3 regions of the Bradyrhizobium sp. S3.7.6 genome follow, and region 2 is predicted to be linked to each of the others. Evidence: predicted binding sites of a transcription regulator. Region 2 holds the regulator's gene; each other region holds the start of a gene.
The links. The regulator PhoB, encoded in region 2, activates phosphate uptake and scavenging genes when phosphate is short. The targets are predictions, from matches to a motif close to TGTCATNNANCTGTCAT.
Positions count from the first base shown of each region.

Region 1: a site for PhoB is predicted at 3,114-3,130, ahead of ACVJ5M_RS05165 (DUF2794 domain-containing protein). Genes of this name have one in related genera too.
Region 3: a site for PhoB is predicted at 1,682-1,698, ahead of ACVJ5M_RS29435 (acetoacetate decarboxylase). Genes of this name have one in related genera too.

Region 1 covers NZ_JBSSEQ010000001.1:1,083,577-1,088,285, reverse strand. Annotated here, with positions in the region: gene ACVJ5M_RS05180 (ABC transporter permease) at 1-636, shown strand, start outside; gene ACVJ5M_RS05175 (Bax inhibitor-1/YccA family protein) at 907-1,698, shown strand; gene ACVJ5M_RS05170 (GNAT family N-acetyltransferase) at 2,002-2,529, shown strand; gene ACVJ5M_RS05165 (DUF2794 domain-containing protein) at 2,678-3,049, opposite strand; gene ACVJ5M_RS05160 (DUF1223 domain-containing protein) at 3,662-4,438, opposite strand; gene acnA (aconitate hydratase AcnA) at 4,656-4,709, opposite strand, start outside.
Region 2 covers NZ_JBSSEQ010000001.1:349,111-353,819, reverse strand. Annotated here, with positions in the region: gene pstB (phosphate ABC transporter ATP-binding protein PstB) at 1-791, shown strand, start outside; gene phoU (phosphate signaling complex protein PhoU) at 803-1,519, shown strand; gene phoB (phosphate regulon transcriptional regulator PhoB) at 1,535-2,242, shown strand; gene ACVJ5M_RS01750 (GcrA family cell cycle regulator) at 2,478-2,990, opposite strand; gene ACVJ5M_RS01745 (aspartate aminotransferase family protein) at 3,447-4,655, shown strand; gene argF (ornithine carbamoyltransferase) at 4,655-4,709, shown strand, end outside.
Region 3 covers NZ_JBSSEQ010000001.1:5,947,163-5,951,871, reverse strand. Annotated here, with positions in the region: partial or broken gene ACVJ5M_RS29440 (patatin-like phospholipase family protein) at 469-1,642, opposite strand; gene ACVJ5M_RS29435 (acetoacetate decarboxylase) at 1,863-2,645, shown strand; gene ACVJ5M_RS29430 (transporter) at 2,761-3,777, shown strand; gene ACVJ5M_RS29425 (carbohydrate porin) at 3,799-4,709, shown strand, end outside.

The DNA.
Region 1 (4,709 bases), 730 kb from region 2:
GACATCCCGGCCAAAATCGGCAATCTGCGCACCATCGACTGGCAGGGCATGGGCATCAATTTCGTGCTGGTGTTCTCGCCCAATGCCTTCAAGGGCGCGCCCCACACCCATATCGCGACGCTGACTGAGGCCGGCGGCACTGCGGCCGGCGACGGCAAGATCATCAGGCAAGTCGCCGACACCTATCCGATGGTGACGAGCGTGCGCGTGCGCGAGGTGATGGAGACGGTCGGCTCGGTCGTGACCAATCTGGCGCTGGCGATCCGCGGCGCCAGCGCGGTGACCCTGATCTCGGCGATCCTGGTGCTGGGCGGCGCGCTCGCCGCCGGCCACCGCCACCGGGTCTACGATGCGGTGATCCTCAAGACCCTCGGCGCGACCCGGCTGCGGCTGCTCGGCGCCTACGCCCTCGAATACCTGCTGATCGGACTTGCCACCGCGGTGTTCGGCGTGATCGCCGGCAGCGTCGCGGCCTGGATGATCGTGACGCGGCTGATGACGCTGAGTTTCGTCTGGCAGGCCGGCAGCGCGGCCGGCGTGGTCGCGGCGGCCCTGGTCGTCACGGTCGGACTTGGGCTCGCTGGGACGCTGCTGGCATTGAACAAAAAGCCCGCCACGGTGTTGCGGAATTTGTGACAAATGGTAGCGGGCGACCCCGCGATGTCGGAATCGCACGATTCCAGCGATTAACCACGTCTGCTCGCCAGGATTGCGGGCGAGGGCGACATTCAGCCGCGCGTGGACGGTTGCAGCGAATGTGTTAGTTTCCCACATATCCAATGGGTTCGGACCCCCGATTATGAGCCAGAATTTAGTCGGCACAGATCGGTATCCGAGATAGAATTTGACGAACCGGCGGCATGGCGACCCTCATGCCGGACCGGGCTAACCAACGGGAATTCGACCATGTCGGACCTAGACCGTAACTACGCTTCTCCTTTCGGCAGGGCCGCCGGGCGTGTTGACGCCGCGACGGTCGATGCCGGCCTGCGCGCCTATATGCTGCGCATCTACAATTACATGAGCATCGGCCTCGCCATCACCGGCCTGGCCGCGCTCGGCGTCTATATGGCCGCCGTGACCGACGTTCCGACCCCGGAGGCCGTCCGCGTCGGCAAGCTGTTCCTGACGCCGTTCGGCTACGCGATGTTCGTCAGCCCCCTGAAGTGGCTGTTCATGCTCGCGCCACTCGCGATGGTGTTCGTGATCTCGGCGGGCATCAACCGTCTCGCCCCCTCGACCGCGCAGATCCTGTTCTGGGTGTTCGCGGCGCTGATGGGCATCTCGCTGTCCTCGATCTTCCTGGTGTTCACGCACACCTCGATCGTGCGGGTGTTCTTCATCACCGCGGCCACGTTTGGCGCACTGAGCCTCTACGGCTACACCACCAAGCGTGATCTGACCGGGATGGGCTCGTTCCTGTTCATGGGCCTGATCGGCATCATCATCGCGAGCCTGGTCAACCTGTTCCTGGCGAGCACGATGCTGCAGTTCATCGTCTCGGTGGTGGGCGTGCTGGTGTTCGCGGGCCTCACCGCCTGGGATACCCAGCGGCTGAAGAACGACTACATCTACGGCTACGCCTCGGCCGGCGGTGACATCGCAGAGCGTGCGGCCATCACCGGCGCACTGTCGCTGTACCTGAACTTCATCAACCTGTTCACGCTGCTCCTGCAGCTCCTTGGCCAGCGCGACTAAGCGCTTCGACGAGAGAACGGATACGAACCCCGGCCGAGAGGCCGGGGTTTTTGTTTGGGCCGGGATGCGCGACGCCCCCCCGCTTGTCATCGCCCGCCTTGTGCGCAATTGCGCACTGGGGCGGGCGATCCAGTACGCCGCAGCGGCTCGGTTCTAGCCGCGCTGTCTCGGAGTACTGGATGCCCCCCTGCGCGGGGCATGACAGCGGAGAAGATTGGAGGGCTGCTGCGCTGGCAATGACGGAGCATGGGGAAGCGGCGTTGCCCCTTCCAGTGACCGCGGGAAGGCTCTAATCTCGCCGCCATGTCCGCACCTGAGATCAGGCCCGCCATTGAGGCCGACCTTCCCGCCATCACCGCCATCTACAAGCAGGCCGTCCGCGAGGGCACCGCGACATTCGAGCTGGCGCCGCCGGATCTGGCCGAGATGACGCGCCGCTACCGCGCGCTGATCGACGGCGGCTATCCCTATTTCGTCGCCATCCTCGATCGTAGCGTCGCCGGCTATGCCTATGCCGGCGCCTACCGACCGCGGCCGGCCTACCGCTTCACGGTCGAGAACTCGATCTATCTCGATCCCGCGTTCCACCGCCGCGGCATCGGCTCATTGCTGCTGGACCGGCTGATCGCTGAATGCGAGGCGCGCGGCTTCCGCCAGATGATCGCGGTGATCGGCGATTCCGCCAATGCCGGCTCGATCGGCGTGCACACGCGCGGCGGTTTCAAGATGATCGGCACGCATCCCAATGTTGGCCTGAAATTCGGCCGCTGGCTCGACACGGTGATGATGCAGCGGGATCTGGGCGAGGGCGCGAGTACGGTGCCGAAATAACCTCGGTCTCGTAGGGTGGGCAAAGCGACTTGTCCGCCGTAGCTCGGAGAGCGAAGGCGGAAGCGTGCCCAGCATGCCCGGTGATTGAGGAAAGATGGTGGGCACGGCGCGGTGCGCCTTTGCCCACACTACGGCACCGTCCGTAAGGCTAAACCACCGCCAATTTTCGATCGATCACCAGCAGCACGCGCTCGAGCTCGTGGCCGCGGCGCAGGATCAGGCCGGTCGCCGAGATCACGCTGTACATGCCCTGCTTGCGCGCCAGCCGCGGGTCCTTCTCGATGCGATAGATCGGCACCTCCGAGGCGCGGCGGAAGACCGAGAACACCGCGCGGTCCTTCAGGAAGTCGATGGCATAGTCGCGCCACTCGCCGTCGGCGACCATGCGGCCGTACAGGTTGAGGATGCGGTTCAGTTCCAGCCGGTTGAATGTCACCCGGTTGGGTTGGGCATTCGCAGCGGTGGGGCGCGCCACGGCGCGCTGCTCGCTCGGATCGGCATCCTCCGGCGTCAGACTCATCGAGCGCCTCCTCATCTCGCGGCATGATCGCATCCGCGAAGGACCGTCCCCGGAACCGCGGATCATGACAATTGCATGATCGCGCCAACTGTTCCCCGCCGCAAGGGGCTCTTCACTCAACTGATTGAATCGGGTGCGAATCGGAGCACACGCAGGAGTGGAATTCTGTCGCGGCAAACCGTCACGGGATCGTTAGAAGGAATCTTGATATCGCCGCTTTTCCGCCAAGCGCCTGCCGCCCTGCATTGCGAAAAGACCTGTGTGCGTTGACCCGGTCCTTTCGGTTCCGGATTCCTCAGCCCCCAGCCCCCCGGGGCCGTCAGGATCGGGTCTGTACGCGCGACAAGGAGGGCCAACGCAAGTTGGTCCTTTTTGGTTTGTGCCGAGATGTTTCCGGCACGACCAACTTCTCTCTGATTAACGCGAAGACAACTCTCACCCCTCATCGTGGGGAGCCGCGAAGCGGTGACTCGCAGGATGAAGGCCGCGCTGCATCAGCCGCGCCTGCATGGTTCTCGCGGCGATGCGTAGCATCGTCCGCCTCGCGCGCGAGGGCGCGCTCCTCACCATGAGGCGTGAGAGCGAGTGCGACGTTGGCGAGAGAGATCGGATCTAGTGCAGCGACGTGTACGCCGCGCCAAGCATCGCACCCGGCTTCTCACGGCTGCCGTCCTGGACATAGACCACAGCGCCGTCGACGCCGTCGCGCGTGAGATTTTCCAACGGCACCGTCCAGCTTTCCGGACGCCCGTTCCAGTCGCCGACCTTGAGCAGGTTGCGCACGACGTTGTGATAGGTGATCTGCTGTCCGCGATTTTCGCCGCGGCTGATTGCGATCGGCACCGATTTCGTGATCGAGCAGATCCAGACCTCACCGTGCGAGACCGCCGACTCCTTGCTCGCCGCCACCGACACGTTGATCTGCTTGCCTGCAAGCGACATCGTCACCGGCACGCTCATTACGCCTGTGCCGTTGTCGGTCTTGCCGATCGCGCTCTCGATGCCGGCGCGATCGCTGCCGATGACATGCGTCGAACCGTTGACCACGACTTGCGGCGTATAGACCTCGCGGTCGCCGCGCATGCGCGAATAGGCGCGCTGCCGCGCCGAGAAGCGCGAATCCGCAAGCGTGTCCTTCCAGCCGAGATAATCCCAATAGTCGATCGGCATGCTCAGCGCGATGATCGACGGGTCGTTGGAGAGATCGCCGATGACCTGGTCGGCGGGCGGGCAGGAGGAGCAGCCCTGCGATGTGAAGAGCTCGACTACGGCGCGAGGATCAGCCTCGGCGGGACGGATGACGGCGACGATGGCGCAGATACCAAGTGCTCCCGACCAGAGTGCACCGGACCAGCGCGAAACCAGATTAGAAGCCATCATTGCAGTCATGTTGAACGTCACACCTCGCACGCGTGGGGGAAGATCCTATCGCCTGATGGTCACCGTAGTCTTACGGGCATCGTACACTCAACCGTCCGGGGCGAGGTTTTCCGCCGGGCGGGACCATCGGACGCGTGTTCTAACGCACGAAGGCGGCCTTGTGATAGGCCGCCCTCGTTTAACCTTCTACTCACGTCGCGGTGAGCCACCGTTCACAAATTCGCGCTTAGGCCGCGAGCTTGCGCAGCACGTAGTGCAGAATGCCGCCGTTCCGGTAGTA
Region 2 (4,709 bases):
CCGGTGGTTTGCCCCAGGCGCCGGTGCTGCCCGAAGCTCCGGCCAAGGTGACGGTGCGCAACCTCAATTTCTATTACGGCGAGCACCACGCGCTGAAGAACATCAATCTGGCGCTCGGCACCAACCGCGTCACGGCGTTCATCGGCCCGTCGGGCTGCGGCAAGTCGACCCTGCTGCGCATCTTCAATCGGATGTACGACCTCTATCCGGGCCAGCGCGTCACCGGTCAGCTCATGCTCGACCAGACCAACGTCCTCGACCCCAAGCTGGACCTCAATTTGCTGCGCGCCCGCGTCGGCATGGTGTTCCAGAAGCCGACGCCGTTCCCGATGACGATCTACGAGAACATCGCCTTCGGCATCCGCCTTTACGAGAAGATCTCGAAGTCCGAGATGGACGACCGCGTCGAGAAGGCGCTGCGCGGTGGCGCGCTGTGGAACGAGGTCAAGGACAAGCTCAACGCCTCCGGCCTGTCGCTCTCCGGCGGCCAGCAGCAGCGCCTCTGCATCGCCCGCACGGTCGCGGTGCGGCCCGAGGTGATCTTGTTCGACGAGCCCTGCTCGGCGCTCGACCCGATCTCGACCGCCAAGGTCGAGGAGCTGATCCAGGAGCTGTCCGAGAACTACACGATCGCGATCGTCACCCACAACATGCAGCAGGCGGCGCGCGTCTCCGACAAGACCGCCTTCATGTATCTCGGCGAGCTGATCGAGTTCGACGACACCAGCAAGATCTTCACGTCGCCGACCGACCGGCGCACGCAGGATTACATCACCGGCCGGTTCGGCTGAGGAGACGGAACATGGGTTCTGAACATACCGCAAAGGCCTTCGACACCGACCTCCAGGAGCTCACGCGCCTGGTCGCCGAGATGGGCGGCATCGCCGAGCGCATGATCGTCGATTCCGTCGACGCGCTTATCCGCCGCGACGTCGCGCTCGGCCAGCGCGTCGTGACCATCGACGCCGAGCTCGACGCGCTCCAGAAGAAGATCGAGGAGCGCGCCGTTCTCACCATCGCGCGCCGCCAGCCGATGGCGGTGGATCTGCGCGAGATCGTCGGCGCCATGCGCGTCGCGACCGATCTCGAGCGGATCGGCGACCTCGCCAAGAACATGGGCAAGCGCGTCGCGGCGCTGGAGACGGATTTCCATCCGCTCAAGCTGTTCCGCGGTCTGGAGCACATGACCGACCTCGTGCAGCAACAAGTCAAGTCGGTGCTGGATGCCTATGCCGCGCACGATCTGCCGGCGGCGATGGCGGTGTGGAAGGGCGACGAGGAAGTCGACGCCATCTGCACCTCGCTGTTCCGCGAGCTCCTCACCTACATGATGGAGGATCCGCGCAACATCTCGTTCTGCATCCATCTGATGTTCTGCGCCAAGAACATCGAGCGCATCGGTGACCACGCCACCAACATCGCCGAGACCGTGTTCTACATGATCGAGGGCCAGGCGATCACCGACAAGCGGCCGAAGGGCGACATGACGACCTTCGCCACGACGGTCCCGAACACTTAAGGAGCGACGAACACCATGGGCGCACGCATTATGGTGGTTGAGGACGAGGAAGCTCTCACCGAGCTTCTCCGCTACAACCTCGAAGGCGACGGCTATGACGTCGAGACGGTGATGCGCGGCGACGACGCCGACACCCGCCTCAAGGAGCACATCCCCGATTTGATCGTGCTCGACTGGATGCTGCCGGGCCTCTCCGGCATCGAGCTGTGCCGGCGGCTGCGCACCCGGCCCGAGACCAAGCAGCTCCCGATCATCATGCTCACCGCGCGCGGCGAGGAGAGCGAGCGGGTGCGGGGCCTTGCGACCGGCGCCGACGACTACATCGTCAAGCCGTTCTCGGTGCCGGAGCTGCTGGCACGCGTGAAGGGCCTGCTCAGGCGCGCCAGCCCCGAGCGGCTCGCCACCGTGCTCGCCTATGGCGACATCGAGCTCGACCGCGACAAGCGCCGCGTGGCGCGCTCGGGCCGGCCGATCGATCTCGGTCCGACCGAATATCGCCTGCTGGAGTTCTTCCTGGAGCATCCCGGCCGCGTGTTCTCGCGCGAGCAGCTGCTCGACAGCGTCTGGGGCCGTGACATCTACATCGACGAGCGCACCGTCGACGTCCATATCGGCCGCCTGCGCAAGCTGCTCAATCTCGGCCGCGAGCAGGACCCGATCCGCACCGTCCGCGGCGCGGGCTACGCACTGGACGATCGCTTTGCGAAGGCGGAGCAGGCGTAGCTCGGTGAGCTGCGGCCACACTCTCGGTGTCGTCCCGGACAAGCGCAAGCGCGGGTCCGGGACACCCACAGCGAGCGGTTATTTTGTGAAAAGGTAACTCCGAGTCCCCGTAGCCACATCTTGCGGTGGTTAAGGGTCCCGGATCTGCGCGCGCTCGAGGCGCGCTTGTCCGGGACGACATCGGATTTGTTGAGCCGCCATCGTGTGACGGCTCCTTTCTGAGCTCAGAACGACTTCAGCGCGGACCCGGCTTCGCCGGCGCGCGCCGGCGATCGGCCGCGGGCTGATACGCCACGCGCGAGTGCTGGGCGCAGTAGGGCAGGCCGGAGAGCGCCTTGCCGCCGCAGAAGAAGAAATCCGGGCTCGAGGGATCGCCGACCGGCCAGTGGCAGGTGGCCTCGTTCAGCTCCAGCAGCGACAGCCGCTGGCTCATCGGCACGACGTTGTCGTAGGTGACCGGTTCGGCCTCGACCTCGACTTCGAAGGCCTGCGCCAGCGCGGTGTTGCCGCGCGCGATCGGGCGTGTCACCCGCATCATGTGCTGGGCGGGGCGCGCCTTGCGCGGCCGCGGCGCTGCCGATGAAGGGCTCTTGGCGCGGCCCGACAGGCCGAGCCGGTGCACTTTGCCGATTACGGCATTGCGGGTCACATTGCCGAGTTCAGCGGCGATCTGGCTGGCCGAAAGTCCGGCCTCCCAGAGCTTTTTCAGCTGCTCGACGCGATCATCCGACCAGGTCAAAACGGTCATTGCACCCTTTCCTTCGCCGGCGCCTGCCATCCTGGCGGCCGCACGGCGAATGCCTAAGCTTCGAAAAACCCGTGCCGCCAGAATCCCTTAAGGCTCGCCGGGCGCACCAGATGCGCCCGAACGCTTACGCCGGTACATGAGGACTTCGAGGATCAGAACTGCTGCACGAGATGTCGTATCTGACAAGCCAAACGCTACAATATGGCGTGACTCACGCGCAAGAGTCCGCCGACTCGCTTCCACATGTTCCGTGGCGGAAATACGCAAAATCGCCACCGCAAGACTACGGATTCTGCGTTTCGCGAGGCTTTCCGGGCGGCATTGACACCGGTTTCACCAGGCATAAGATAGTCAGGCGTGCCGCCCTTAAAAGGCGGCACGTTTCGTTTTCCGGGCCGGTCAATGGTGCGTTGCGCAATGCACGCTCACACCGTCCGCAACATTCAAGTGATCGTCATGACTAACAGCGCAGCGCCGCATTTGCTCCCCGTTTTCGCCAGGTCCGACCTCGGTTTCGAGCGCGGTGAAGGCTGCTGGCTGATTGCGACCAATGGCGATCGCTATCTCGATTTCACCTCGGGTGTGGCGGTGAATGCGCTCGGCCATGCTCATCCTGCGTTGGTCAAGGCGTTGCAAGAGCAGGCCACCAAACTCTGGCACATGTCGAACCTGTTCCAGAGCCCGGACGGCGAGAAGCTCGCCGCGCGTCTGTGCAACGAAAGCTTCGCGGACTTCGTGTTCTTCTGCAATTCCGGCGCCGAAGCGCTGGAAGGTGTGATCAAGCTGGTCCGCCATCATCACTTCTCCAAGGGTCATCCGGAACGTTACCGCATCATCACCTTCGAAGGCGCCTTCCACGGCCGCACGCTGGCAACGCTCGCCGCGACCGGTTCGGCAAAATATCTCGAAGGGTTTGGCCCGCCGATGGACGGCTTCGACCAGGTCCCGCATGGCGATATCGAAGCCGTCAAGAAGGCGATCGGTCCGCAGACCGCCGGCATCCTGATCGAGCCGATCCAGGGCGAGGGCGGCGTGCGTTCGGCAACGCCCGCCTTCCTGAAGGCGTTGCGCCAGCTCTGCGATGAGAAGGGCCTGCTGCTCGCGTTCGACGAGGTGCAGACTGGCATGGGCCGCACCGGCGATCTGTTCGCGCATCGCCGCACCGGCGTCACGCCTGACGTGATGTCGCTGGCCAAGGCGCTCGGTGGTGGCTTCCCGATCGGCGCGGTGCTGGCGACCGCGGACGCGGCTGCCGGCATGGGGCCCGGCTCGCACGGCTCGACCTTCGGCGGCAATCCCCTCGCGATCTCGGCTGCCAATGCCGTGCTCGACGTCATGCTCAAGCCCGGCTTCTTCGACCACGTGCAGAAGATGTCGCTGCTGCTCAAGCAGAAGCTCGCCTCCGTGATCGATCGTTATCCCGACATCGTCAGCGAAGTGCGCGGCGAAGGCCTTCTGATCGGCATCAAGGCCGTGGTGCCATCCGGCGATCTTGGCGCGGCGTTGCGCAACGAAAAATTGCTCACGGTCGGCGCCGGCGACAATGTCGTGCGCTTCCTGCCGCCCTTGATCGTCACCGAAGCCGAAATCGAGGACAGCGTCGGGCGGCTCGAGCGCGCCTGCGCCGCGATCTCGTCCAGTCAGACCAAGCGGGCGGCGAGCTGATGAGCAAGTCCCCGAAGCACTTTCTGGATATCAACGAGCTCCCGTTGTCGGAGC
Region 3 (4,709 bases), 5.6 Mb from region 2:
GTCTCCTGCGATTTGCTTGATCGTCTTGCGGTTAGAACTTCATAACAATCCGGCCGACGCGAACGGCAACCTGCCGCGACGACCGTTCTGGCGTTTCAAGCAACGGCTGGAGCAGATCGGGCGGAGCACGCCGCTTCGCTCCGCAAGCTCGCCCCGAAGGCTCCTGCGGAGGGAATAATCTGTCGCTGTCGAAGAAGTAAGCGGCTTCGCTGACGGCGCGCAAGCCAGCCTCCCAACGTCATTCCGCGCGCAATTTAGGGGATGCGGCGCCGTCTGACCATGTGGCGCGATCGGCCTGGAGCGGATGCATCGTGCGATTTTGCAATGATGCCATCATGCTCCTGTTTTGCCCGACGAGTCAAGTTGACTTCGGTAAAACGTAAGTCATTGATCCGCCACGCGCCGGCTACTGTGCATGGGGTTGTTTTCGCAGTTTTTGTTTGGAGCGGTCCGTCTGAAGAGCGCCCGTTACGCGCTCTCCGTCTCCCGGTGCACGTCGTGCACCACGAGGCCCATGCCTTCCTCGGGCATCTTGATCCAGTCGCGGCGCTTCAGGGTGCGCTTGGTGTCCTCGTAGCCGCTTGTCCAGTGCTCGCGCATCGAGGTGCCCGAGAATTCGTGGTCCTTGGCGTCGCCCTCATAGGCCTTCTGCTGATAGATCAGGTGCAGGATCGCGATCTCCGGCATGTTGCGCAGGCTTGCCTTGAGGCTACGATCCTCGTCGGAGAGTTGCTCGTCCGGGACTTTCGCCAGGGCCTTGTAGAGCAGAACCTTGAGGTTGTGCGTGCGGCGGTAGACGTCGGTGTTGTGGCGCGTGCGCGAGGAATACATGATGTCCTTGTGGCGGGCCATTACGTCCTGGATCGAGCGCGGCAGCACGCCCCGTGCGCTGAACAGGTCGACCTGGAACACCAGCGAGTTGAGCGCATCCTCCTGGTCGAGCAGATGCTGGAGCGGCGTGTTGGAGACGATGCCGCCGTCCCAGAAATGATCGGTGCCGATCCGCACCATCGGCAGCGCCGGGGGCAGGGCGCCGGAGGCCATGATGTGCTCCGGCTCGATCTCGTCATGGGAGTTGTCGAAATAGATGAAGTTGCCCGAGAGCACGTTGACCGCGCCGACCGCGAAACGGACCTTCTTCTCGTTGATGAGGTCGAAGTCGACGAGCTCCAGCAGGCTCTCCTTCAGCGGCATCGTGTCGTAATAGCTGGTGGCGGTGCGCGCCGACCGGGCTGAACCAGGGATTGACCTGGTGCGGGGTGAAGAAGCCGGGCTGGCCCATCGCCGACGTCATCCACGCACTGGTGAGATTGCGCCACTGGCGGAAGATGTCGCCGTCGGGCGTGTAATGCCAGATCTTGCGATTGGTGATGCGCTCCCAGAAGATGCGCAGCGCCTCCAGCCGCTTCTCCGGCTTGTTGCCGGCGATGATGGCGGAGTTGATTGCACCGATCGAGACACCGCAGACCCAGTCGGGCTCGATGCCGGCTTCGTGCAGCGCCTGGTAGACGCCGGCCTGGTAGGCGCCGAGCGCGCCGCCACCTTGCAGCACCAGCGCGACGCGGTCGCAGCGTTCGGGGCGCCAGCCCCGTGCGGGAGGCTGATGCGTCTGATGAGCCGGTTGCGACGTGCGGGCGTCCATGGGTGCCTCCTAGCGTGGACCAAACGATTGCGTCCGGCAGTGACGGCGTGATGACAATTTCAGCGCCGATGCGTCGTCTGCATGCAGGCCGACCGCAGCGGAAATGGCGGGAGGTCGTGCGCCTGACGGAAATCCTTCACATCGCAGTCAATGACGGCGGCTAGCAATTTGCGGTCCAGGCCTGACGCCGCCGGGCGGGCACCACACACAGGAGATCAGGATGCGCAGGGAAGACGTGCTGAGACTTCCGTCCATGCCGGCGGCGGGGCCGAGCTATCCGGCCGGGCCCTATCGCTTCGTCAACCGCGAATTCCTCGTCATCACCTACGAGACCGATCCGGAGCTGATCCGCGCCGGCCTGCCTGAGCCGCTGGAGCCGATCGACCAGCCGATCGTGCACTACGAATGGATCAAGATGCCGGACTCCTCCGGCTTCGGCAGCTACACCGAATCCGGCCTCGTCATCCCCGCGCGCCTCAACGGCGAGGAGGTCAATTTCGTCTCGCAGATGTATCTGGATGATGATCCGCCGATCGCGGCGGGCCGCGAGATCTGGGGCTTTCCCAAGAAATATGCCCATCCGAAACTCGAGATCGTCAAGGACACGCTGACTGGCACGCTGGAATATGCCGGTCAGCTCGTCGCCATGGGCACGATGGGCTACAAGCACGAGAGCATGGCCGGCAACGGCGATCGCACCCGTGCGACGCTGTCGAAGACGCAGATCAATCTGAAGATGATCCCGGGCGTCGACGGCCGTCTCGAAGTTTGCCAACTCGTCGCGATCAACCTCATCGACATCGTGCCGAAGGGCTCCTGGATGGGGCCCGGCCGGCTGCATCTGGTGCCGCATGTCAACGCGCCGGTCGCGGATTTCCCGGTCCGCCGCTGCCTGGGCGCGCACCACTACATCGCCGATCTCACGCTGCCGTTCGGCCGCGTCGTGCACGACTACGTCAAGGAGGCCGAGGCGATGGCCGCGACGGGGCTCGCTGCAGAGTAGGGCGGCACCATCATCAAACTGTAACAAAGCCGTAATTGAGTACCCGCGAGAAGTCCGGAAGATGCCGTCAGCCATCTTCCGGAAGCGGGGCATTTGTTGACGGTTGGGGTTGGCCATGGCTGAGCCGGCGAAGCTTGTCAGCACGATATCGGACACCGTGCCCGTCATTCCCGGCCTGGTCTGGGCGTTCCGGCTGCACGGCGACGGCAGTGCCGAGGCGCTGCCGATCGACCAGCCGATCGAGTTCAGCCATGACGGCCGGCTCTGGCTGCATTTCAACCTGACCGATACGCGCGCACGACCCTGGATCGCGGCGTCACAGCTGCCGCCGCTCGCGCGTGACCTCCTGCTGTCCAACGACACTTTCCAGCAGCTTCACGTCATCGACCATTGCGTCTACGGCGTCTTCTCCGATCTCGTGCGCGACATCGACAGCGCGACGGAGGAGACCGCGTTCCTGCGTTTCGCCATGACCGAGCATCTTCTCGTCAGCGGCCGGCATCAGGCGCTGTGCTCGGCCGATGCGACGCGCCGCGTGCTCGAAGGCGGCTACCGCGTCGACAACGTCGCCCATCTCCTGGAAAAGATCGTCGACGAGGTCGCCGATACGCTGGACCGGATGGCGGACAAGCTCGGCCAGGAGATCGACGACATCGAGGAACGGATTTTGGCCGACGACGCCAAGCCGGAGATGCGCCGCAATCTCGGCCGGCTGCGCCGGACCTGCGTCAGGTTGCATCGCCAGCTCACCGGCCTGCGCGTGCTGTTCCACCGCCTCGATCAGAAGAACACCGATCATCTCGCGCCGGCCTTGCGCATTCACGCCGGCAAGCTGGCGCAGCGGCTGGACGGGCTCGATCACGACATCGTCGAGCTCCGCGAACGCAGCCGCCTGCTCGAGGAGGAGCTGCGCTTCAAGAACGAGGAGGAGAGCAACCACCACCTCCACACGCTCTCCATCGTGACCTCGCTGCTGCTGCCGCCGACCCTGATCACCGGCATCTTCGGCATGAACACCAAGGGCCTGCCGCTCACCGACGTCGAGAGCGGATTTCTCTGGGCGGCGCTCCTGATGGCCTCGTCGGTCGGCGCGGCCTATCTGTTCATGCGGCGCACGGGTATCTTCAGGTAGCGTACGCAGCCGGTATCAGCCGTGATCGGGACGTCCCACAGATTTCCGCTGCGAAATGCGGCCGCGATCGTGCTGGCCTCGACGGTGGCGAGCACCGGCGCGCTCGCCGGCGCCAAGGACGAAAGCGCGGCCGAATGGCTGGCGCCGAAATGGTTCAACGAATGGCATGACGGGCTTGCCAACAAGGGCCTGAACTTCGGCGCCACCTATATCGCCGACAACATCGCCAACGTCTCCGGCGGCGTGAAGCGCGGCGCCATCCATTTCGGGCGCCTCGATCTCTCGGTCGATGCCGATCTCGACAAGCTCGTCGGCTGGGCCGGCGGCCGCTTCTACGCCAATGCGTTCGTGATCTACGGCCAGGGGCTGAGCCGCAACTACGTGATGAACCTCGCCACCATCAGCGAGATCGAGGCATTGCCGGACCAGCGGCTCTACAACGCCTATTTCGAGCAGAGCTTCTTTGGCGACCGCCTGAACATCAGGGCCGGCCAGCAGGCCGCCGACGTCGAGTTCTTCGACAGCCAGACCGACGACCTCTTCATCAACGGCACCTTCGGCTGGCCCGCGATCAAGGCGAGCAACCTTCCGGCCGGCGGCCCGGCACCGCCGATCGCTGTGCCCGGTATCCGCATCAAGGCGGCGCTGACGGACAACATCACCGCGTTCGGTGCGGTGTTCAACGGCGATCCGTCGGGTCCGGGCGATCAGGATCCGCAGCTGCGCGACCATCATGGCCTGGCGTTCCGGGTCAACGATCCGCCGTGGGTGATCGGGCAGGTCCGCTTCAACTACGACATCGATATCGGCGGCCGGCCGCTCGCCGGCAATTTCACGCCGGGCGCCTGGAAGCATTACGGCTCGTTCGACAGCCAGCGTTTTACGGCCGAGGGGCTCTCGATCGCCGATCCCGGCGGAAGCGGTGTGCCTGC